Regions from separate parts of the Staphylococcus kloosii genome, predicted to be linked through region 2. Evidence: riboswitches for the same ligand, from Rfam matches in the RefSeq annotation. Region 2 holds a riboswitch; each other region holds the start of a gene.
What was found. A riboswitch is a leader RNA that binds a small molecule or an ion and turns the genes downstream of it on or off. The one in region 2 is predicted to bind S-adenosylmethionine.
Positions count from the first base shown of each region.

Region 1: another riboswitch for S-adenosylmethionine. It lies ahead of C7J89_RS11390 (methionine ABC transporter ATP-binding protein); the one in region 2 lies ahead of metK (methionine adenosyltransferase).
Region 3: another riboswitch for S-adenosylmethionine. It lies ahead of metX (homoserine O-acetyltransferase MetX); the one in region 2 lies ahead of metK (methionine adenosyltransferase).

Region 1 is NZ_CP027846.1:2,285,994-2,294,541, forward strand. Features, by position in the region: gene sufU (Fe-S cluster assembly sulfur transfer protein SufU) at 1-233, opposite strand, end outside; gene C7J89_RS11365 (cysteine desulfurase) at 223-1,461, opposite strand; gene sufD (Fe-S cluster assembly protein SufD) at 1,583-2,890, opposite strand; gene sufC (Fe-S cluster assembly ATPase SufC) at 2,985-3,746, opposite strand; gene C7J89_RS11380 (MetQ/NlpA family ABC transporter substrate-binding protein) at 4,133-4,942, opposite strand; gene C7J89_RS11385 (methionine ABC transporter permease) at 4,961-5,656, opposite strand; gene C7J89_RS11390 (methionine ABC transporter ATP-binding protein) at 5,649-6,674, opposite strand; SAM riboswitch class I at 6,758-6,866, opposite strand; gene C7J89_RS11395 (thioredoxin family protein) at 6,918-7,220, opposite strand; gene C7J89_RS11400 (toprim domain-containing protein) at 7,217-7,609, opposite strand; gene gcvH (glycine cleavage system protein GcvH) at 7,784-8,164, opposite strand; gene C7J89_RS11410 (arsenate reductase family protein) at 8,314-8,548, opposite strand, start outside.
Region 2 is NZ_CP027846.1:1,391,065-1,399,612, reverse strand. Features, by position in the region: gene C7J89_RS07030 (hypothetical protein) at 1-264, shown strand, start outside; gene crcB (fluoride efflux transporter CrcB) at 325-690, shown strand; gene C7J89_RS07020 (fluoride efflux transporter FluC) at 690-1,046, shown strand; gene C7J89_RS07015 (aldo/keto reductase) at 1,114-1,950, opposite strand; gene C7J89_RS07010 (nuclease-related domain-containing protein) at 2,195-3,103, opposite strand; gene metK (methionine adenosyltransferase) at 3,197-4,393, opposite strand; SAM riboswitch class I at 4,500-4,618, opposite strand; gene pckA (phosphoenolpyruvate carboxykinase (ATP)) at 4,772-6,364, shown strand; gene C7J89_RS06995 (alpha/beta hydrolase family protein) at 6,427-7,221, opposite strand; gene ytkD (RNA deprotection pyrophosphohydrolase) at 7,205-7,681, opposite strand; gene yidD (membrane protein insertion efficiency factor YidD) at 7,737-7,979, shown strand; gene menC (o-succinylbenzoate synthase) at 7,969-8,548, opposite strand, start outside.
Region 3 is NZ_CP027846.1:293,248-301,795, forward strand. Features, by position in the region: gene serS (serine--tRNA ligase) at 1-812, shown strand, start outside; gene C7J89_RS01520 (AzlC family ABC transporter permease) at 1,011-1,706, shown strand; gene C7J89_RS01525 (AzlD domain-containing protein) at 1,703-2,032, shown strand; SAM riboswitch class I at 2,141-2,240, shown strand; gene metX (homoserine O-acetyltransferase MetX) at 2,301-3,269, shown strand; gene C7J89_RS01535 (DUF2232 domain-containing protein) at 3,463-4,374, shown strand; gene C7J89_RS01540 (DHH family phosphoesterase) at 4,390-6,354, shown strand; gene rplI (50S ribosomal protein L9) at 6,354-6,800, shown strand; gene dnaB (replicative DNA helicase) at 6,831-8,231, shown strand; gene C7J89_RS01555 (adenylosuccinate synthase) at 8,518-8,548, shown strand, end outside.

The DNA.
Region 1 (8,548 bases), 890 kb from region 2:
TCCGTCATCATTGAAGCACTAGACATAGAAATAGAACAGCCTTCTCCATCGAATTTAGCGTCTTTTATAACATTATCTTCGATATCGAACGTTAAATTGATACGATCCCCACATGTTGGATTGTTCATATCTACAGTCATCGTGCCATTATCTAATTTCCCTTTATTTCTAGGGTTTTTATAATGATCCATAATAACTGAACGATATAATTGATCTAAATTATTAAAATTCATATGAGAAAAACTCCTTCGTTTGCTTCAACGCTTCAACTAATTGATCAATATCTTCAGTCGTGTTGTAAATATAAAAACTAGCACGTGCAGTTGATGATTGATTTAACCATTTCATTAATGGTTGCGCACAATGGTGACCCGCACGTACTGCTACGCCTTCTGTGTCGACAGCTGTAGCTACATCGTGTGGATGAATATCTTTAATATTAAAAGTAATTACTCCAGCACGACGATCTTTTGGCGGTCCATATATTTCAATACCATCAACAGTAGACATTTGTTCATAAGCATACTCAGTTAATTGCTTTTCGTGCTTATGAATAGCATCGAAACCTAAATTTTCTAGATACTTAATCGCTTCACCAAGACCAATAGCTTGTGCAATTAATGGCGTACCTGCTTCAAATTTAGTTGGTAGGTCAGCCCATGTTGCGTCGTAATTACTTACGAAGTCAATCATGTCTCCACCAAATTCAACAGGTTCCATTTCTTGTAATAATTTTCGTTTACCATATAAGACACCTATCCCTGTTGGTCCAAGCATCTTATGGCCACTAAAGCTATAAAAGTCGACATCTAAATCTTGCATATCTAAAGCAGAATGTGGTGCAGCTTGTGCGCCATCAACACTTATAACAGCACCATGTTCATGTGCTACTTCAGTTATTGCTTTAACATCGTTAATCGTACCTAATACGTTTGATACGTGAGCGATAGCTACAATTTTAGTATTATCATTGATTGTTGCTTTAACATCTTCGATATCTAGTTCGCCATCAGCTGTCATTGGAATAAATTTAAGTTTAGCATTAGTACGTTTAGCTAATTGTTGCCATGGCACGATATTGGCATGATGTTCCATTTCGGTAACAACAATTTCATCTCCAGGTTGTAAATTAGCATCACCGTAACTACGTGCAACTACATTAATAGATGCTGTTGTACCACGTGTGAAGATAATTTCTTCAAAGTAGCGCGCATTTATAAAACGTCTTACTGTTTCACGTGCACCTTCATAAGCATCAGTAGCTAGTGAACCTAACGTGTGTACACCACGATGAACGTTAGAATTATACTTTTTATAATACTCGTCAAGTACGTTTAATACTTGAACGGGAGTTTGACTTGTTGCTGTAGTATCTAAATAAGCGAGACGTTTCCCATTAACCTGTTGGTTTAAAATAGGAAAGTCTTTAATAATTTCTTGTACATTTAATGATTCGGTCACATTACCCACAGACCTTTCTTAATTAAGAATCTCTGATTAGACCTTAGTTGAAGTTACTAACAAGTACTTCATACAATTTTATATCAATCACTTTATCATAAGGTGACTGTGCTAAGGTTTATTACTTGTTTACTTTTAATTCGATTACTTCACGTAATTGACGTTTAACATCTTCAATAGGTAATTCTCTAACAACAGGGTCTAAGAAACCATGAATAACAAGTCTTTCAGCTTCTCTTTGTGAGATACCGCGACTCATTAGATAATAAAGTTGTTCTGGGTCAACACGACCAACAGATGCAGCATGTCCTGCTTCAACATCATCTTCGTCGATTAATAAGATAGGGTTAGCATCACCACGTGCATTTTCAGATAACATTAAAACACGAGACTCTTGGTTCGCGATTGATTTTGTACCGCCGTGCTTGATGTAACCAATACCATTAAATACAGATGATGCATTTTCACGCATAACACCATGTTTTAAAATGTAACCGTCTGTTTCTTTACCGTATTGAACGATTTTAGAAGTAAGGTTTACTTTTTGATCACCAGTACCTACAACAACTGATTTTAATTCACTTGTTGAACGGTCACCTACTAAGTTTGTAGTATTATCAATAATTTGACTACCTTCGTTCATTAAGCCTAATGCCCAATTAATCGTTGCATCTGCATCTGCAGTACCTCTACGAATAATATGACCAGTAAAGCCTTTATCCAAATAGTCCACTGAACCATAAGTAATATTTGAGTTAGGTCCAGCAATTACTTCTGATACGATATTTAGTTGGTTTCCTTCGCCACTTGCATTTGAAAGATAGTTTTCAACGTAAGTTACTTCAGCACTTTGTTCAGTAGCAATGATTACGTGGTTATAAAAACTAGCATTTTCATCATCGTGTAATACGACATATTGAATTGGATGTTCTACGACTACATTTTTAGGTACATAGACGAAAACCCCGCCATTCATTAATGCTGTGTGTAAAGCAGTAATACGGTGTTCGTCAATAGAAACCGCGTCTTTCATATAATATTTTTGTACTAAATCAGGATGGTTAACTAAAGCTTCTGATAAGCCTTCTACAATTACGCCATCTTTTTTAGCTGATTGAGAAACACGTGTAAAAGCTAATGAATTATTATGTTGGATAATCAAGTTTTCTGATTTATCAACATCGATAATTGCTCTTACTTCTTCAGGTAACGCATCTAAATCATCGTACGCTTCACCTGTTGTTTCAAATTGTTTAAATGAGTCAAAATCCCATCTATTTATTTTAGTTTTATCTGGTTTTGGCATTTCTAAAGTTTCAGTTAATTTCAACGCTTCTCTACGTAATTCCGTCATCCAAGAAGGTTCATTATGGGCTTGTGAATATTCAACAAGTTGCGCTTCAGAAATGTTCAAAGTTTCAGTCGTCATACTATTTTCCTCCCATTAAGATGATTAGTTGTTGCCTTGTTTTGGATATACTGACTAAGAACAATCAGTTATACAAATAAATATGAGTTGAGACTTATTCTGTAGCACCGAACTCTTCTTTAACCCATTCGTAACCTTCTTCTTCTAAACGCTTAGCTAATTCTGGTCCGCCTGATTTAACGACTTTTCCGCCGAACATTACGTGTACTTTATCAGGTGTAATGTAGTTTAATAAACGTTGATAGTGAGTGATGATTAATGAACCAAACTCATCTCCACGCATTTCATTAATACCTTTAGAAACAACTTTTAACGCATCGATGTCTAAACCAGAGTCGATTTCATCTAAGATTGCGAATTTTGGTTCTAACATTAATAATTGAAGAATTTCATTACGTTTTTTCTCACCGCCAGAGAAACCTTCGTTTAAATAACGTTGAGCCATATCTTGGTCGATGTCTAAGAAATCCATTTCTTTATCTAATTTTTTGATGAATTGCATTAAATTGATTTCTTCTCCTTCTTCACGTTTCGCATTAATTGCAGAACGCATGAAGTCAGCGTTTGTAACACCTGTAATTTCTGAAGGATATTGCATAGCTAGGAATAAACCAGCTTTTGCACGTTCGTCAACTTCTAGTTCTAAAACATTCACGCCGTCTAAAAGAACTTCACCTTGAGTTACTTCGAAACTTGGGTGACCCATAATTGCAGATGATAATGTTGATTTACCTGTACCATTTGGTCCCATAATTGCATGAATTTCACCAGTATTAATTGTTAAGTTAACACCTTTTAAAATCTCTTTATCTTCAATAGACACATGTAGGTCTTTGATCTCTAATGTTGATGGCATACATATTCCCTCCGTAATAAATAATATGTTTTCCTTACTAGTTTATAATAATTTTAATCTACAGTCAAAAAACTGCAAACGCATTACATCGTCTAATTATAACGCACTTACTAGCTAATATAAACCTTTTGGCGTGGTATTTTATAATAATTATTATAAAGCAACTATTTTTATTAAGCCTTACTTTCTAAAAGTAACTGATAATGATTAAACGTTTGTTCTCAATGGCTATTCACACTATTTAGCTACTCCATTTAACTTAATATTTATAACAACAAAACAGGTGCTATATACGTTTATTTTCTTTTACTGTGTTCCATTTTGATGGTAGTACAATATTATAAAACACTCCCTTTTCATAAGATAAGGGAGTGTTTATTGCTTTATTATTTAGCTGGTACTACCGCACCGTCGTATTTCTTATTAATGTAGTCTTTGATTTCTTTAGATTGTAAAACTTCCATTAAAGCTTTAACTTTCTTATCATCTTTATGACCTTCTTTAACAGCTATTAAGTTAGCATAAGGATTGTCTTCAGATTTTTCTAAAGCGATTGAATCTTTACGTGGGCTTAATTTTTGGTCAATAGCAAAGTTTGAGTTGATGATTACTGCGTCAGCTTTTTGATTTTGATAGATCTTAGGTAAGTACTCAGCTGATTGTTTGTTGTTAAATTTAATGTCTTTTTTGTTTTCTACAATGTCGCTAAATTTAGCATCTTCAATTTTCACGCCTTTTTTAACTTTAACTAATCCAGCATCTTGGAAGAATTTAATGAAACGACCTTCTTCAGCTGGGTTATTTGAAACATAAACCGTAGCGCCTTTTGGTAAATCTTTTAAGCTTTTATATTTTTTAGAATACACAGCCATTGGTTCTAAATGAACGTCACCAGCTGATTCAATTTTATAATGCTTGTCTTTTTTCTCAGTGTTTAAATATGGTGTGTGTTGGAAATAGTTAGCGTCAATTTCGCCTTTATCTAACAATTTGTTAGGTGTTGTGTAATCGTTGATCGTTTTAATTTGTAAATCATAACCTTTATCTTTTAATAAAGGCTTAGCTTTTTCTAAGATTTCAGCATGTGGTGATGGTGATGCACCTACAGTAATTTTTTTATCATCTCCGCCTTTACCACAAGCTGCTAGTACTACTGCTAAAATTGCAACTAACGCTAAACTTAAAAACTTTTTCATGTTAAGTCCCCTTTCATCTTACCTTTTATCGATTTTATTTGTAGCCCAATCACCAATGAATTGGATAATAAATACTATGATTAAAATTAAAATTGTTGAAACTAAAATGACATCATTTTGGTTACGCGTGAATCCAGTTAAATATGCTAAGTTCCCTAATCCTCCTGCACCAATTACACCTGCGATTGCTGTTGAACCAACTAAAGCAATTGCAGTAACGGTGATACCTGAGACTAATGCTGGCATCGCTTCTGGTAATAGTACCTTTCTTACGATTGTCCAAGTATTAGCACCCATAGACCATGCCGCTTCAATAACACCTTTATCAATTTCTTTGAATGCAATTTCAACTAATCTAGCATAGAATGGCGCTGAACCTATGATTAATGCTGGTAATGCACCAGTTGGTCCACTTATTGTCCCTAAAACTATGCTTGTAAATGGAATGAGTAGCAAAATTAAGATAATGAATGGAATCGCTCTAAATAAGTTAACGACAAATGACACAATCGTATAAAACACGTGCGCAGTTTTGGATTTACTTCTCGCCGATAGGAATAACAGTACTCCTAAAATAATACCGAAAATAAACGCAAAAATAGTCGAAATCACTGTCATGTATAACGTTTCATATGTTGCTTGCCAAACTTCAGGCCATTGTACATTTGGCATTGTTAGCATCTCTTGTAAAATTTCTCCAAATGACTTACCCATGACGTAACACCTCCACTGATACTTGTTGCGACTCTAGGTTTTCTTTGAAAGTGTCGAATTGATTAGTGCCTACATTTGGTAAATGTAATACTAAAAATCCAATTGAACCATTTTTACTATTTTTAATATTGGCTTCTAAAATATTCACATCAATATTATGTGTCTTAGTTATATATGAAACGATTGGTTCTGTAGTATTATTGCCTACAAAGTTTAATCTTACTATGTAATCTCCAGGCTGTAATGCACCTAAGTCATCGATAGATTCGTCAAAGTCATCATTCAAATCGTCTTTAACAAAACGTTTTGTCACTTGATGTTTAGGGTGTTCAAAAACATCATTAACTGTACCTTGTTCAATCACTCGTCCACTCTCCATTACCGCAACTTCATCGCAAATGCGACGAATTACATGCATTTCATGAGTGATTATTACAATAGTTATATTGCTTTGTTCTTTAACTTTCAACAGTAAATCAAGAATTTCGTCTGTCGTTTGAGGGTCTAATGCACTTGTCGCCTCATCGCAAAGTAATACAGTTGGCTCATTTGCAAGCGCACGTGCAATACCTACACGCTGCTTCTGCCCACCTGATAGCTGCGAAGGATATGCGTTTTCTCTTCCTTGCAAGCCTACAAGCTCGATTAATTCTTGCGCTCTCTTTTTTGCTTGTTGTCGTGATACGCCAGCAATTTCTAAAGGGAACGTAATATTGTTTAATACGGTTCTAGACCATAATAAATTAAAATGTTGAAATATCATGCTTACTTTTTGACGTTTTTGACGTAATGCTGATTTAGACAACTGTCCTATATTGTCTCCATCAATAATGACATCACCAGATGTTGGCTGTTCCAAATTGTTTAAAAGTCTAACTAAAGTACTTTTTCCCGCTCCTGAAAAACCAATCACGCCAAAAATTGAGCCAGTTTCTATGTTTAAATCAACATGATCGACAGCAAGAACTTCTTGCTTTTTCGTCTTATAACGTTTGACGATTTGATTTAACTCAATCATTGTGATTGCCTCCTTGTAATGCTCGATAAACTAAAAAATGCTTCCCCTATCTTATCCAGAATAGAGAAAGCAATACATACCCTCTCTCATCTTTTAAAGTTAGTTTAACTTTATGTGAATTGGCACCATTTCTATTAATTAGACGGTTGCCGGGCTTCATAGGGCACATCCCTCCACCTCTCTCGATAAGAGTTACATAATTTAATTATTTTTAATCCTACCATTACACTAATGTTTCGTCAATTATTTTTTTAAATTTTCTAACAAATAAGGAACAGACTGAAAAGCGTATAATCGTTTTAGTTCTGAACCTTTTGACATCACCATTAGAACAGGGACTGATTGAATTTCATGTTGTTGACTAAAATCAGGATGTAAATTCAAATCAATCTTAGTGATTGGTAATTTTAAAATGTCGTTCGCGATATCTAACATTCTTTCTGAAACTTTACACGTACCACATGTAGGTGTATATCCAAAAATTAAATGTTTTTCTTCATTGAAATGTTCTTCTACATTAACTCGTTGTTCTTTTGTTACGTTCATGTTATCAAACTTACCCTTTCAGCTATATTTTCTAATTGTGCTTTGTCTAACTGTTCTTCGTCTTTAACTATAAAGCCATTTTTTTCTAATAACCTAGATAAATAAGGTTTAGGACATCGTGCTACTTCACAATATTGTTTATCTACTTTTATATGTTTACTTTCACTTAAATATCTTTTGAACCAACTACGAATTTTTTCACCTTCATCATCTGAATCAACCAAGATGAATACTTGTTTATCATAAAGTGTGTCAATCATTTTATCAATTTTATCAATACTCATGGTACCGTGAGTGCATATTATCTGTACAGGTTCATCAAGCACTTTGTTTACTTGCAGTTTATCTGATTTACCTTCAACGACAATTACTTTATTTAATAGAGTCATGACATCCACCTTCTCAAAGTCGATTATCTATACTTTACTATACTATTCCACGATGTATTTGTTCATTAAACATGAATTATTATCAAACGACCAAAAATATGCTTACGTTGTAATAAATTTTGTCATAATAATAAAAACTCCTAGATATAAATATCAAGGAGTTCAACTTTTTTATTATTCGCCTATCATTTCTGAATATTGTTCAGCTGATAATAAACCGTCTAATTGACTTTCATCAGTAACTTCTATTTTAACCATCCAAGCTTTCTCGTATGGTGATTCATTTACGAATTCAGGGCTATCTTCTAATTCTTCATTTGCTTCTAAGACTTTACCTGAAAGAGGTGCATATAATTCTGATACAGTTTTAACTGATTCTACGCTACCAAAAGTATCTCCTTCATTAATTTCATCGTCAACCTCTGGTAATTCAACAAAAACGATATCTCCTAATTCATTTTGTGCGTATTCAGTAATACCAATTGTTGCTGTATTGCCTTCAATTTTAACCCATTCATGATCTTTAGAATATTTTAATTCGCTCGGTACTGCCACAAGTATCCCCTCCTATATGATTTTACACTTTTATGATGCCATATGACGATGCTTAAAGGCAACTGTTTATAATAAAAATAAAATAATAAACGACATGTAGTGATAAACATGTGTCTAATATATAAACACCCTACTATTACTTCTGTTGATTACAACCAAGTTTCTTTATAAACTTCTTCATTAAAACCTACTGTTGCTTTATCTCCAGATATAGCTAATGGGCGTTTAACAAGCATGCCATTTTGAGCTAACAAATCTAACTTATCATTGTCTGACATTGAGCTCAACTTATCTTTTAGACCTAACTCACGATATTTTGCGCCGTGTGTATTAAATAGTTTATTCACTTCAATGCCTGTACGTTCAATAATTTCTTTAAATTCA
Region 2 (8,548 bases):
ATTATTATTAGTTTCTATTTCAATACACGTGACCCACTTCTAGGTCAACTATTTAATTCAATGATCAAATTGATTTTCGTTAGCAGTATTATTAATGCTATTATATTGATTATTGCAATTATTTTAGCAGATAAAGCAATAAAACATTCAAAAGATAGAACAGATTGGGTAAATAAATTAAGCAAATTACTGCCATATATATTATTAATCGTTATAATTATTCATATTATAGCTGCATTAACGACATTTGGCATTATTTTCTAAGGGGCACTACAAAAGTATACTTGCTTTTGTAGTGTTTATTTTTAAGTGGAGGTATTTAAAATGCAATACGTATATATCTTTTTCGGCGGTGCCATTGGTGCGCTGTTAAGGTATTTATTATCTTTTATTAATAACGAAAGTACTACTTTACCTATTGGAACTTTTATAGCAAACCTTGTAGGTGCTTTGTTGATGGGTTTTCTAGGGACTCTCGCAGTCACATATTTCAGAAACAACCCACAACTAAAAAAAGGTATTACAACAGGTTTTGTTGGTGCATTAACTACTTTTTCTACATTTCAATATGAATTAGTTTCTATGTTCAATGCACAATCTATTGCTACATTATTTATTTATGGCATTAGTAGTTATATTCTAGGAATTTGTTTCTGCTATATCGGCGTTAAAATAGGAGGTAAATTATAATGTTAACTTTACTATTAGTCTGTATAGGCGGCGGTATTGGTGCTATGATTCGTGGTGGCATAACTGAAATATGTGTCAATAAGTTTTCAAGTCAGTTTCCAATAGCAACTTTTATCGTAAATATAATTGGAAGTTTCACTATCGGCATTATTTTAGGACATGCCTTACATATTTCATGGATCAATCCATTTTTAGTAACAGGTATATTAGGTGGTTTGACTACTTTTTCAACTTTAGCTTCCGAATTAGTAAAAATGATTGAAGCAAAAACTAATTTACCATTATTTATTAGTTATTCAATTTTGCAATACGGTGGTTGCTTCGCAGCATGTTTAATAGGATACAAGTTATTTTAAAAAGCTAGTAACCTAATAACGTATATTTTTATACGTTATAGTTACTAGCTTTTTTATCAATAATATTTTATTGTCCTGTGAACTCGTTTGGATCTGGACCAATACGTTTATCTTCGTTTAAGTTGTTTAATTTAGTTATTTGTTCCTCAGTTAATTCAAAATCAAAGACAGCTAAGTTCTCTTCAATTCTTGAAGGAGTCACAGATTTAGGAATAACAACTACATTGTTTTGAATATTCCATCGAATAATAACTTGTGCTGGTGTTTTACCTACTTCTGATGCAATTTCTTTTACTAATGTATCTTCCAAAATTTGAGCATTCATTAATGGTGACCAAGATTCTGCTACTACACCTTGAACTTCTAAATATCTTCTTAATTCATTTTGAGTTAAGTAAGGATGGAATTCAACTTGATTAATAACCGGTTTAATTGATACTTGCGCTAATAGTGCTTCCATATGTTGAGGCGTAAAGTTACTCACACCAATATTTTTCACTTTATCAGCTTTGTATAAATCTTCCATACCTTTCCAAGTGTCTATCATTAATGCTTCATCTGTACCAGGCCAGTGCATTAAATATAAATCTAAGTAATCTAAGCCTAATTTTTTTAAGCTTGTTTCATACGCCTGTTGTACGTTATTACGTCCATAATCAGCTAACCATAATTTTGAGGTAATAAATAACTCACTTCTGTCTAACCCAGTAGCTGCTAGACCTTCGGCAATACCTTCTCCCACTTTGGCCTCATTTTCGTAAATCATAGCTGTATCTATACTTCTGTAACCACTTATGATGGCATGTTTCACCGCTTCTTTACATTCATCGCTATTCTCAACTCTAAATGTTCCTAAACCAAGTACTGGCATTTCATTTCCATTATAGAATTTAGTTGTTTGCATTATAATAACTCCTTCCAAGTTAACTTAACCATATCATAATAAATTATGTCTTATTATCATATTAAAATGCTTAAAAAATGGAAACGGGACATAAACCTTAATTTTAAAACAAGATTTTGTAACCCCGCTACGGCAAAGATGACTATAGTTGAAAGCAACTTGCTACAAGCGCGTTTTCAATTCAGTCATCTACTGTCAAAAAAATAGAGTCTGAAGACAATATTATGTCTCAGACTCAAAAATATTAATTAAATGATTCAATTTTATCCATAATGTTTTGTAAATCTTCTACATTGTATTGAATTCTACCGTGGAACACAAATTTGTTAAAGAACTCATCAAGTTGTTCAGGGCCTACTAAAACTTTGCTACTAGAAGATTGAGCATAATTAGATATTGTTACTGCACCTTCATTCTTAGGATTGAAATATAGAATAGTAGTTGGTGTGTATTTTAAATCTAATTGACGTTGTAAGTCTCCAGCTAACTTTTCAACCGCTTCTAGATGGTTTGAGTAATTTACAAATGATAATGAACTTTTATCATCGTTTTGGTCTAAAACTAATGTTTGTGGTTCATTTTTGTCTAAATCAAGTGTATCAAACACTTGTGACATCATTGGTTGTTCGTCAAATTGTTGACCACTAATACCACTAAATACGTGTCCTTTTAATAATTGTGAATCTATAAGATATAAACCTGTACGTGTTAATACTAAATGACTAATACGTTGTGCATCATTAAATTCATTTCTTGGTAAAAAGATATTAGCCATAATGTGCATATCTTCAGGACGAATTCGTTTTTCGTTTACAAGTCGTTCACGTATACCGATAAGTCTCATATCAGTCACATATTCACTATGATTTTTAGAGAATAATTTTAATGCATCAATTTCTCTGTCTTTAGAATTAACTGTTGCCTCATATTCTTCTTGTTGTTTCGTCACAGTTTTTTTGTTTTTAATTCTTTCTTTTTCTAATTCCTCTGCGTGTTCGTCACTCAATTTTTGTTGTTTTGATTGGTATTGTTCTTCTATTTTTTGTTGTGCTTTTTTCTTACTTTTTAAAGCAATTAAAAATAGAATGAAACAAATAATTGCTATTACGATAGCTACAATCAAACCAATTTGAATTGGTCCAAATGAATTCATAACAATTTCGCTCCTTTATATATCATTATCTCCATTATAATAAAAATTGTTTAATCATTCGATAAAAATACTAATAAAGTTATAACAACTTGATTATGCATTTACTGCATCTTTTAAGAGGTTAACTTTATCTAATTTTTCCCATGGTAATAATACATCAGTACGACCAAAATGACCATAAGCTGCTGTTTGTTTATAAATTGGTTGTTTTAAGTCCAACATTTTAATAATGCCTGCTGGTCGTAAGTCAAAATGCGTTCTTACCGCTTCAACTAATTCACTTTCACTTACTTTCCCAGTACCAAACGTATCAATTGAAATAGACACTGGCTCAGCAACACCAATTGCATATGCAAGTTGTACTTCACATTTATCTGCTAAATCAGCCGCAACAATATTTTTAGCAACGTATCTTGCTGCATATGCTGCTGATCTATCTACTTTTGTAGGATCCTTACCACTAAAGCATCCCCCACCATGACGTGCATAACCACCGTATGTATCTACGATAATTTTTCTACCTGTTAGACCAGCATCGCCTTGAGGTCCACCTATAACAAATCGTCCAGTTGGATTAATATAAAATTTCGTTTTTTCATCTAACAATTCTTTAGGAACTGTTGGATAAATAACGTGTTCTTTAATATCATCTTGAATTTGAGAAAGTTCTATGTCATCAGCGTGTTGTGTTGATACTACAATGGTATCGATACGGTGAGGTTGATCATTTTCATCATACTCAACCGTAACTTGTACTTTGCCATCAGGACGTAGATATTTAATGATGTCATCTTTACGTACATCAGATAAGCGTTTAGCGAGTTGATGAGATAAGAAAATTGGTAATGGCATATAAGTGTCTGTTTCTTTCGTTGCATAACCAAACATTAAACCTTGATCGCCAGCACCTGTAGCTTCAATTTCTTCTTCAGAAATATCATTTCTATATTCTAAAGCTGTATCTACTCCTTGTGCAATGTCTGCAGATTGTTCATCAATAGCAGTTAACACTGCCATAGTTTGGCTGTCATATCCATATTTCGCACGTGTATAACCAATGTTTTTAATCGTTTCACGAACTACTTTTGGAATATCTACGTAAGTCGTAGTCGAAATTTCACCTGAAATAAGTGCCATACCTGTTGTAACTGTTGTCTCACAAGCCACCCTAGCATTTGGGTCGTCTTTTAATATTTCGTCTAAAATTGCATCAGATACTTGGTCCGCAATTTTATCTGGGTGTCCTTCTGTAACTGATTCTGAAGTGAATAATCTTCTATTGTATGTCATAATTTGCTCCTTTAGTTATTAAATTACGAAAATTCTCTTTTGTGAGCTTAATAAAAAAGAGCCTTCATCACTATAAAATAGAGAGAAGGCTCAATACGTCCATTCGCTCTTATCGTTCAGACGATATTTGTCTGCAAACGGTTTGGCACCTTCCTTCTTTAATGTATAAAGAAGAGGTTGCTGGGCTTCATTGGGTCCATGTCCCTCCGCCTCTCAGGATAAGAGAATCCGTTAGTAACTATACTACCTAAACTGCATAGTAATGTCAATTTTACAAAATCCCAAATTTTATAATAATTTTTATGGCATAATATAGTGATTATGTTATACTCGTTTATTGTAAAGGCTTACATAAAAATAGCGTTGGAGGGATTAAGTATGGCGATAGATACATATACTTACACAAGTAAACTGGAAAACATTTATAAAAAAACAACTTCTTTATTTCAATTATCAACAACCGAATTGTACTATAAGATGTTGGAAAACAACGAAGGTGAATTGACTGAACTTGGTGCAATTAATGCTCGAACTGGGAAGTATACAGGTCGTTCACCGAAAGATAAATTTATAGTAACTGAACCTTCTTATAAAGATGATATTGATTGGGGTAATATCAATCAACCTATTGACGAAACTACATTTTTAAATCTATATAACAAAGTTTTAGATTATTTAAACGAACGTGATGAATTGTACATTTTCAATGGTTACGCAGGTAGTGACGAAGATTCACAATTAAAACTATCTGTTATCAACGAATTATCTTGGCATAACTTATTTGCACAAAATATGTTTATTAAACCTGATTCCAAAGAAGAAGCTGAAGAAATCAAAGCTGATTTCACAATTGTTTCTGCACCAAGATTTAAAGCAGATCCAGCTGTTGATGGTACAAATTCTGAAACATTTATTATTACTTCATTCAAACATAAAGTTATCCTTATCGGTGGTACTGAATACGCTGGTGAAATGAAAAAAGGTATTTTTTCAGTAATGAATTACCTATTACCTAAAGATAATATTATGAGTATGCATTGTTCAGCCAATGTAGGCGAAAAAGGTGACGTAGCATTATTCTTTGGTTTATCTGGTACAGGTAAAACAACTTTATCTGCCGATCCTACTCGTAAATTAATTGGGGATGACGAACACGGTTGGAATGATAATGGTATCTTTAATATTGAAGGTGGATGTTACGCTAAAGCTATTAATCTTTCTAAGAAAAAAGAACCTCAAATATACGACGCGATTAAATATGGTACTATTTTAGAAAATGTAGTAGTTGATAACGATGGTGATATTGATTTCGATGATAACTACTATACTGAAAATACTCGTGCTGCCTATCCAATAGACCATATTGATAATATTGTTAAACCATCTAAAGCAGCACATCCAAATACGATTATATTCTTAACTGCTGATGCTTTCGGTGTGTTACCTCCAATTTCTAAATTGACTAAAGACCAAGCGATGTATCATTTCTTAAGTGGTTTCACTGCTAAACTTGCAGGTACTGAACGTGGTATTACAGAACCTGAACCATCGTTCTCAACTTGTTTTGGCTCACCTTTCTTACCATTAGATGCGAAAGTATATTCTGACATCTTAGGTGAATTGATTGATAAACATGAAGTTGATGTATACTTAGTTAATACTGGTTGGACTGGTGGTAAATACGGCGTAGGTCGTCGTATTAGTTTATCTTATACTCGTCAAATGGTTAACAAAGCTATTACTGGTGAATTAACTGAAGCTGAATATGCGACAGATGAAACATTTGGTTTAAATATTCCGGTTAGTATTGAAGGCGTCCCTCAAACACTTTTAAATCCTATGAACGCATGGAGCGATAAAGAAGCTTATAAAGAACAAGCTAACGATTTAATCGAACGTTTTAACCAAAACTTTGAAAAATTCGGTGAAGAGACAGCTGAGCTTGCTGAAAAAGGCGGCTTTAAAAAGTAATATCTATGTAAAAAACAAGGCTATGACATTATGCATAGCCTTGTTTTAATATTATATAAATTTTATTCCACGTTGTAGTTATCTTGTAGTTGTTGATTTTCTATATCTAACATCCATTGCTTAAGTTGCTTTAATACTTTTGATAATGCAAAGGGTCTCGGTACATGTCCTTCTCTTTGTTGATATAGTGTCCGATGCACAGCACCAATTTCAGTTAAAGATTGCGCTAAAAATTGTGCTTGTTGAATGCCGACTTGATGATCTTGATAACCATGTATAATTAATATTGGCGGCGCATCTTGAGTTATATGCTTAATAGCATCCCTTTTATCATAAGCCTCAATATCTTTTTTCGGATGCCCTACCATTCTACGCAACATACCTCTTAAATCCACACGTTCTTGATACATTAAATGGATATCAGTTACGCCACCCCAAATAATATAACTATGTACAGGTAAATCTTGAAAAGTTAATAATCCTTGTAAGCCTCCACGTGAAAAACCAATCATATGCACAAACGCATGAGGATAATGATGAATCAAAATTGACAGTAACTGTGTTACGTCATTTAAATCATCACCATAAAAATCATCTTTTCCTTCGCTTCCATTGTTGCCTCGATAATAAGGTGCAATGACTAAAGTAGTCGGATCAATAAATTGCAATAAACGCGCAGCTCTTACTTTACCTACTTGTCCTTTTCCACCGCGCAAATACATCACTATACGTTTAACTTCATGTGCAGGTGTCGCCATAAGTCCTTTAACATGTAACCCATCAACTTCATAAGTTATTTCGTCAAATACATGCGTCGTTACATCAATTGGCATACGTTTTTTACTTATAATATCCAAGTTCGATCACCCGTTCTAAACAGTTTAAAATGGTTGTGTCTTTTATTAAAAAACTTCGTTGTTGTTCAGGTATATCTGTAACTTTACTAAAAAATTTAGGTCCACTCGTCTCTAAATAATCTTGTTTATTTTCTAAATAGTCAATTTTAGCAACATATACATCTTTATAAAAACTAGGTAAATTTTGTCTAGCGACATAATATTGAGCGATGTAATGAAGTTCTGTCGCAACTGCGCCTGTTTCCTCATTTAATTCTCGTTGCGCAGCAGCTAACGAAGATTCATTTTCCTCAATTTTGCCACCAGGAAACTCTATACCTCTAATATCATGTTGAGTAAATAATAATTTGTTATTATATATCGGTATAATCAATACATGCTGACCATTAGCCTCATCTTTATCTGTTGTATAGTTAAGATATACTTCGTTATTATCTTTATCTAAATACTTAATAGTCATCAGACACCTCAAAATATGTTAAAATATTAATGTTTAAAGCTCCATTGGAGGTAACATTATGAAAAAAGTTTTATTATTTATTATTTATATTTATCAAAAATTCATCTCACCATTAACGCCAGCGACATGTCGTTTCTATCCTACCTGTTCAGCATATACCAAAGAGGCAATAGAAGTCTATGGTCCATTTAAAGGTGGATGGTTAGGGTTAAAACGTATTTTAAAATGTCATCCATTCCACAAAAGTGGTTTTGATCCGGTTCCTTTAAAAAAAGAGCATAAACATACTAATAAATAGGCACTAATTTTGCCGCATCAACTACTGGAGGGTTAAATACTAACCTTCCATTTTTTAATATACCCATATTTTCAACGAAATCCTCTTCAAAATAAAACCCTGCAGGTGTAATGTCACTCGTGTATGTAACATATTGGGCAAGCATAGCTGTAAAATATCTACTTAATCCATATTCATACATACCACCTATTACGGTTTTTACATTTAAGTGTTCTAAACTTTTAATAATATCCATTACCTTATCAATACCGCCTAAACGAAATGGTTTAAGAATAACCACTTTAATATTATGGTTATTTATCGCCTTTTCAATTGCATTGAACTCGATTGCTTTTTCATCTAAAGCAATATCCAACTGCGCTGTAATACCCGATTTATCTAAAGTTTGTAAAGATTTAAAAGGTTCTTCTAAATAAATAACATTATATGTAGCCACTTGTTCGAGTAAATTAACGGCTCTTAAAGATAAAGATTCATTCGCATCGACCGCTATATTGAAATCAAATGGTAACGTTGTTAATTTGTCTAAATCATGCAAAATATTAGTCGTCCATTTTAACTTTATGCGT
Region 3 (8,548 bases), 1.1 Mb from region 2:
CAGGTGCACGCTTCGTATTTTTAACTGGTGAAGGTGCACAATTAGAACGTGCATTAATGAACTATATGGTTACGAAACATACGACTCAACATGGTTATACTGAAATGATGGTACCACAATTAGTTAATGCAGAATCAATGTACGGTACTGGTCAATTACCTAAGTTTGAAGAAGACTTATTTAAAGTCGAAAAAGAAGGTCTATACACTATTCCAACAGCTGAGGTACCATTAACTAACTATTATAGAAATGAAATTATTGGTCCTGATGTCTTACCTGAAAAATTCACAGCGCAATCTGCTTGTTATAGAAGTGAAGCGGGTTCAGCTGGTAGAGATACAAGAGGTTTAATTCGTTTACACCAATTCGATAAAGTAGAAATGGTACGTTATGAAAAGCCTGAAGATTCATGGGATGCATTAGAAGAAATGACGCTTCATGCGGAAGCTATTTTAGAAGAATTAGGATTACCTTATCGCCGTGTGATTTTATGTACAGGAGATATCGGTTTCGGTGCAAGTAAAACTTATGATTTAGAAGTTTGGTTACCAAGCTATGATGATTATAAAGAAATAAGTTCTTGTTCAAACGTTACTGATTTCCAAGCACGTCGTGCAAATATCCGCTTCAAAAGAGATAAAGCATCTAAGCCAGAATTAGTTCACACATTAAATGGTAGTGGGTTAGCGGTAGGTCGTACTTTCGCAGCTATCGTTGAAAATTATCAAAATGAAGATGGCTCAATTACAATTCCTGAAGCACTTGTACCATTTATGGGTGGCAAAACTAAAATAGGTCCAGTAGTTAAATAATAATATATTATAGCTATTACAAGCGTTCTGTCTACGAGATGGAACGCTTTTTAATAGGGTAGGGGAGGCTAAAATATAGTAGGTTTTAGTCTACCGTTTGTCTTACATCAGACAAACGGTAGACTTACCTTATTGCTCGCTTAAATATTCTGTATTAGACTATCAATAATATGCTTACAGGCAGGGGAGGGGTAGTATATGGCTTCGCATTTAACATTTAGGCAAGGTGTTAAAGAATGCGTACCTACATTATTAGGTTATGCAGGTGTGGGACTTTCTTTTGGCATCGTTGCGGTAGCATCTAAGTTTAGTCTTATAGAAATAATTTTATTATGCTTACTCGTTTATGCCGGTGCAGCACAATTTATTATTTGTAGTTTAGTGATTGCTGGAACACCTATAACTGCAATTGTATTAACGACTTTTATAGTTAATTCAAGGATGTTTTTATTAAGTATGACCTTAGCTCCCCAATATAAAAATTACGGTTGGCTTAATCGTTTAGGGTTAGCAACGTTAGTTACTGACGAAACATTTGGAGTTGCTATAACACCTCACTTAAAAGGTGAACAGATAAATGATCGTTGGTTACATGGACTTAATTTAACGGCATATTTATTTTGGACTGTATCGTGTATTGTTGGCGCTATTTTCGGTAAATATATCCACAACCCAGATGCACTCGGTTTAGATTTTGCTATTACTGGTATGTTTATCTTTTTAGCAATTTCACAATTTGAAACGGTACAACGTTCTCAAATTATGACTTATATCGTATTGATTGTTTGTGTCATTGTAATGATGTTTTTATTTAGTTTATTTATGCCTACATACGTAGCAATTATTTTATCTTCGGTACTTGCGGCTACATTAGGGGTGGTGATGACCAAATGAGTATGACGATACATATGCTAAGCATCATCGTGTTATGTGGTGTGGTCACGTGGTTAACTAGGGTAGTACCATTTATGTTGATTACACGTGTTCATTTATCAGAAAAAGTCGTAAAATGGTTATCGTTTATCCCAATTACATTGTTTACTGCACTGATTATCGATGGCGTTATCGAACAACACAGTGGTAAATTTGGTTATACTATTAATATTCCATTTTTAGTAACAATCATTCCAACTGTATTAGTGGCATTTATATCTAAAAGTCTCACAATAACTATAGTTGCCGGTATTTTTATAATGGCGCTTATACGTTTACTATTTTAATGTTAAGCATTGAAGTAGTAAGCGTTATTCGTTAGAATGAAATTAATAGAAAATTTCGACATCTATAGTATGGGTGTTTCGAAAAATAAATCTAATAAATTAAATCAAATCTTATTTTGAGAAGCTAAGGGACTTGGCCCATAGATGCTTCAGCAACCGGCTATAGAGTACGGTGCTAAAACCAACGAAGATATTCGAATGATAAGTAACCAGTAACCTTCTTACTTATATCGAGTAAGAAGGTTTTTAAGTTAGTAGGAGGTCGAACATGACAAATTATACTGTGGACACGTTAGAATTAGGACCGTTTGAAACAGAATCAGGGGAAACAATATCAAATTTAAAATTACGTTATGAACATGTAGGCTTCAAAGGTCAACCGCTCGTGTTAGTATGTCATGCTCTGACAGGTAACCATGTGACGTATGGAACGGACGAGGATCATGGCTGGTGGCGCGAAATTATTGATGGAGGTTATATGCCAATTAATGATTACCAATTTCTAACTTTTAATGTTATCGGTAGTCCATTTGGTTCAAGTTCTGCATTAATAGATGATGATTTTCCTTCAAAACTAACTTTAAGAGACGTTGTACGAGCATTAGAAGTTGGGATTAAAGCATTGGGTTTTTCCCACATTGATATCTTAATCGGTGGCTCACTTGGTGGCATGCAAGCTATGGAATTGCTATATAATAGACAATTTGATGTGAAGAAGGCAGTCATACTTGCCGCTACAGATAAGACTTCCTCTTATAGTCGTGCATTTAATGAAATTGCACGTCAATCAATTCAGTTAGCTGGTAAAGAAGGCATGAGTATTGCACGACAATTAGGCTTTTTAACGTATCGTTCATCTAAAAGTTATGATAAACGATTTTCACCAGACCAAGTCGTAGCATATCAACGACATCAAGGTAATAAATTTAAAGAAAACTTTAATCTTAACTGTTATTTAACACTCCTGGACGTCTTAGATAGTCATGATATCGACAGAGATCGTACGGACGTTACCGAAGTATTTAAATCTTTAGATACTAAAGTTTTAACGATGGGCTTTACGGATGATTTATTGTATCCCGATGATCTAGTACGTGCAGTAGGGGAGCGGTTTAAATATCACCGTCACTTCTTCGTACCTGACAATGTAGGCCATGATGGATTTTTACTTAACTTTAACGATTGGGCACCTAATTTGTATCATTTCTTAAAAGTTTCTAAATTTAAGCGTAAATAAAATACAGCAAAGCTCTGAGTTTACTGTTATAAGTAGACTTAGAGCTTTTTTTGTTTGACCGATGATTCGCGAATAAAGCTAGTCACGTTATGAATGAAATTTGACCTGCTCATTCGAAATTATCAATAATTGTATAAAATTTCTAAAGAGGTTAGAATAGTAATACAGTCAAAAAGTATGGGAGTGGCAAAATTTGTTTTCAAAAATTGAACCTAAAGCTACTATTTTGAGTATTATCTCACTCATCATCGTTGCTTTAGTCTTACATATATTACCGCCACTTGGTTTTGTATTATGCTTGTTTGCGACAATACCAGGCATTGTACTATGGCACAAATCTAAAGAATCTTTTGGATTGGCCGCTGTAATTACAGTAATTTTAACCACTTTGTTAGGTAATATATTCGTATTAAGTACGATGGTCTTAATATTAATTGTTAGTTTTTTAGTAGGCCAATTATTAAAAGAACGTACATCAAAAGAACGTATTCTATACGTAACTACAACATTTATCAGTATCATCTCATTGGTCGCTTTTATGATTTTACAAGCGCTTAATAAAATACCAACAGTAGATACGCTAATAAAACCACTAAGAACTCAAATGCTACAAGCAATTGAAGAGAGTGGTGTGCAGAATGGCTACGAAAATACGATAGGGGAAGGTCTCCGTCAATTTGCAGTTCAACTACCTAGCTACGTTATTATAACGATATTTCTACTTATCTTAATTAACCTAATTATTACATTTCCAATATTACGCAAATTTAAAGTAGCAACACCAGTATTTAAACCGTTATTTGCATGGCAAATGAATAAAGTTTTACTTATTTTATACGTTATTACACTGCTCTGTGTTATGTTTGCGTCTAAAGCGGGTACTTTCCAAAGTATCGTATTGAATTTTGAAATTGTGTTATCATTATGTATGTATTTGCAAGGTTTAAGTTTAATACATTTCTTTGGCAAAGCGAAAGGCATGCCAACAGCTTTAACAGTAGTGTTAATGGTCATTGGGACAATTTTAACGCCATTTACACATATTGTCGTTTTAATAGGGTTTATTGATTTAGCATTTAACTTAAAAGGTATCATTAAAAAATAATGTGAGGTGGACAAAATGAACCGTCAATCCACTAAAAAAGCATTAGTTTTACCATTTATCATTATGGCAATTACGGCATTAGTTTTAGTCGCAGTATGGTTTATTTTTAACCAACTCATTGCCGGCATCGCTACTGCGATTTTGATAGTCGTAATTATTATTGCTGCTTTAATGGTAAGGCAAGCTTTACAAAAGATGGACAACTACGTCGATAATTTAAGTGGACACATATCAGCCGGTAGTAATCGAGCAATTAAAAATTTACCAATTGGTATGGTAGTTATTGATGAAAACGAAAATATTGAGTGGATGAACCAATTTATGTCAGAACGTTTGGATCGCAATGTAATCTCTGATCCAGTAAATGAAGTTTATCCAAATATATTAAAGCAATTAGAAAAAACTGAAGAAATTGATATAGAAGATAGAAATTATCACTATCGCGTAAGATATTCTGAAAAAGAGCATATTTTATATTTCTTCGATATTACAGAAGAAGTCCGTATTAATGAATTATATAATGATTCGAAACCAATTATTGCAACGTTATTTTTAGATAACTATGATGAAATCACACAAAACATGAACGATACGCAACGTTCAGAAATTAACTCAATGGTAACCCGAGTTATCAGTCGTTGGGCATCTGAATATGACATTTACTTTAAGCGTTATAGTACAGATCAATTCGTCGCGTATTTAAACCAACATATATTAGATGAAATTGAAGATGCAAACTTTGATATTTTAAGTCAGTTAAGAGAAAAAAGTGTTGGTTACAGAGCACAACTTACATTAAGTATAGGTGTAGGTGAAGGTTCTGATAGTTTAATTGATCTTGGTGAATTATCACAATCAGGACTAGATTTAGCCTTAGGTCGTGGTGGTGACCAAGTTGCGATTAAAAACCAAAATGGTAATGTACGTTTCTATGGCGGTAAGACTGACCCAATGGAAAAACGTACACGTGTAAGAGCGCGCGTAATTTCTCACGCATTAAAAGATATACTTATGGAAGGCGATAAAGTTATTATCATGGGACATAAACGTCCTGATTTAGATGCCATTGGTGCAGCAATCGGGGTTTCTCGTTTTGCAATGATGAATAACTTAGATGCGCATATCGTGTTAAATGATTCAGACATCGACCCAACATTACGTCGTGTAATGGATTCTATCGATGAAAAACCTGAATTAAAAGAACGTTTTATTAGTTCCGAAGAGGCATGGGACAATATGACATCAAGAACGACTGTCGTTATTGTCGATACGCATAAGCCTGAAATGGTTATAGATGAAGATATTTTAAACAAAGCCAATAGAAAAGTAGTCATTGACCACCATAGACGTGGTGAAAGCTTTATCTCTAGCCCGTTACTTGTTTATATGGAACCATATGCTAGTTCAACGGCTGAACTTGTGACAGAATTACTAGAATATCAACCAACAGAACAACGTTTAACACGTTTAGAATCTACAGTAATGTTCGCAGGTATTATCGTTGATACACGTAACTTTACTTTACGTACGGGTTCAAGAACATTTGATGCCGCAAGTTATTTACGTGCACACGGTGCCGACACAATTTTAACGCAACACTTCTTGAAAGATGATATCGATACGTATATTAACCGTACAGAATTAATCCGTACGGTAGAATTACAAGATAACGGTGTTGCCATAGCTCATGGTCCAGACGACAAAATATACCATCCTGTTACAGTTGCACAAGCTGCAGATGAGCTGTTAAGTTTAGATGGTGTAGAGGCATCTTACGTTGTCGCTAGAAGAGAAGATTCACTTGTTGGTATGTCTGCCCGCTCACTAGGAGCAGTTAACGTGCAACTAACTATGGAAGCACTCGGTGGCGGTGGCCATTTAACAAATGCTGCCACACAACTTAAAGATGTTACGGTCGAAGAAGCGATCGAACAATTACAACAAGCAATAACAGAACAAATGAGTAGGAGTGAAAATTGATGAAAGTAATATTCACACAAAACGTTAAAGGTAAAGGTAATAAAGGTGAAGTCAAAGACGTACCAGTAGGTTATGCTAATAACTACCTTTTAAAAAATAAATTAGCTGTCGAAGCGACACCAGGAAATCTTAAACAATTAGAACAACAAGAAAAAGCAGCTAAAGCAGAACGTCAAAAAGAAATCGATGAAGCGAAACAACTTAAATCAAAATTAGCCGACCTTGAAGTAGAAGTTTCAGCTAAAACTGGTGAAGGTGGCAAATTATTTGGTTCAGTAAGTACGAAACAAATTGCACAAGCTCTACAAGAGCAACATGATATTAAAATTGATAAACGTAAAATGGATTTACCAAGCGGTATCCATGCATTGGGTTATACAAATGTACCGGTCAAACTAGATAAAGAAGTCGAAGGTACTATTCGTGTACACACAATTGAACAATAATTATGGATTGAAATATGAGGTGTAATCGACATGGATGGAATGTATGAACAAAATCAAATGCCCCATAGTAATGAGGCTGAACAATCTGTCTTAGGTGCCATTATCATTGATCCAGAATTAGTAAACTCAACTCAGGAAGTATTACTTCCTGAGTCATTTTATAGGGGTGCACATCAACATATCTTCCGTGCGATGATGAATCTCAACGAAGATAATAAAGAAATCGATGTTGTCACTATAATGGATCAATTGTCACAAGAAGGTCGCTTGAGTGAAGCGGGTGGACCACAATACTTAGCAGAGCTATCTAATAATGTACCGACAACGCGAAACGTACAATATTATACGGACATTGTTTTTAAACATGCTTTAAAACGTAAATTAATCCAAGCTGCAGATAGTATTGCAAATGATGGTTACAATGATGAACTTGAATTAGATACAATACTTAACGATGCTGAACGTCGTATTCTTGAACTATCTTCCACACGTGAAAGCGATGGCTTTAAAGATATTAGAGACGTCTTAGGTGATGTTTACGAAAATGCAGAATTACTTGACCAAAATAGCGGACAAACCCCAGGTATACCTACTGGGTACCGAGATTTAGACCAAATGACGGCAGGATTTAACCGTAATGATTTAATCATTTTAGCGGCACGTCCTTCTGTTGGTAAGACTGCCTTCGCTCTTAATATTGCGCAAAAAGTAGCGACACATGAAGATCATTTTTCAGTTGGTATCTTCTCTCTCGAGATGGGTGCAGACCAACTAGCGACACGTATGATTTGTAGTTCGGGTAATGTGGATTCTAACCGTCTACGTACAGGTACAATGACGGAAGAAGATTGGAATAGATTTACGATTGCAGTAGGTAAATTATCACGTACCAAAATATTTATTGATGATACGCCGGGTATACGAATTACTGATATTCGTTCTAAATGTCGTCGCTTAAAACAAGAACACGGATTAGATATGATTGTTATTGACTATCTACAACTTATTCAAGGTAGTGGTTCACGTTTTTCAGATAACCGTCAACAAGAAGTATCTGAAATATCACGTACGCTAAAAGCGATTGCTAGAGAACTAGAATGTCCTGTTATTGCATTGAGTCAGTTATCGCGTGGCGTGGAACAACGTCAAGATAAGCGACCAATGATGAGTGATATTCGTGAATCTGGTTCAATCGAGCAAGATGCTGATATCGTTGCTTTCTTATATCGTGATGACTATTACAATCGCGGTGAAGAAGATGAAGACGACGATGATGCAGGATTTGAACCTCAAATGAACGATGAGAACGGTGAAATTGAAATTATAATTGCAAAACAACGTAACGGCCCGACAGGTACAGTAAAATTACATTTCATGAAACAATACAATAAATTCACTGATATAGATTATGCCCATGCAGATTTTGGATAATTAAATAAAAAATATTTTTCCGTACAATAAAGATGTTCTACGTTTTATTGTACGGTTTTTAATTACATTTGGAGATACGTTTGATATGGAAGTATGTATCGAAGATTTCACTTATATTGTGTCTGAACACTGATAAATCAACGCTTTTGGTTAATGAATTGATGTTATAACTTTCAGTAATTTTTTAAAATGTGTGCAATTTTAATGTTCGATTTTTGTTTGCATTATCATCATTCTATTGGTAGAATACTTAATGGTTAAACGAGAAAAACTTGGAGGTGCTCATATGTCATCAATCGTAGTCGTTGGGACACAAT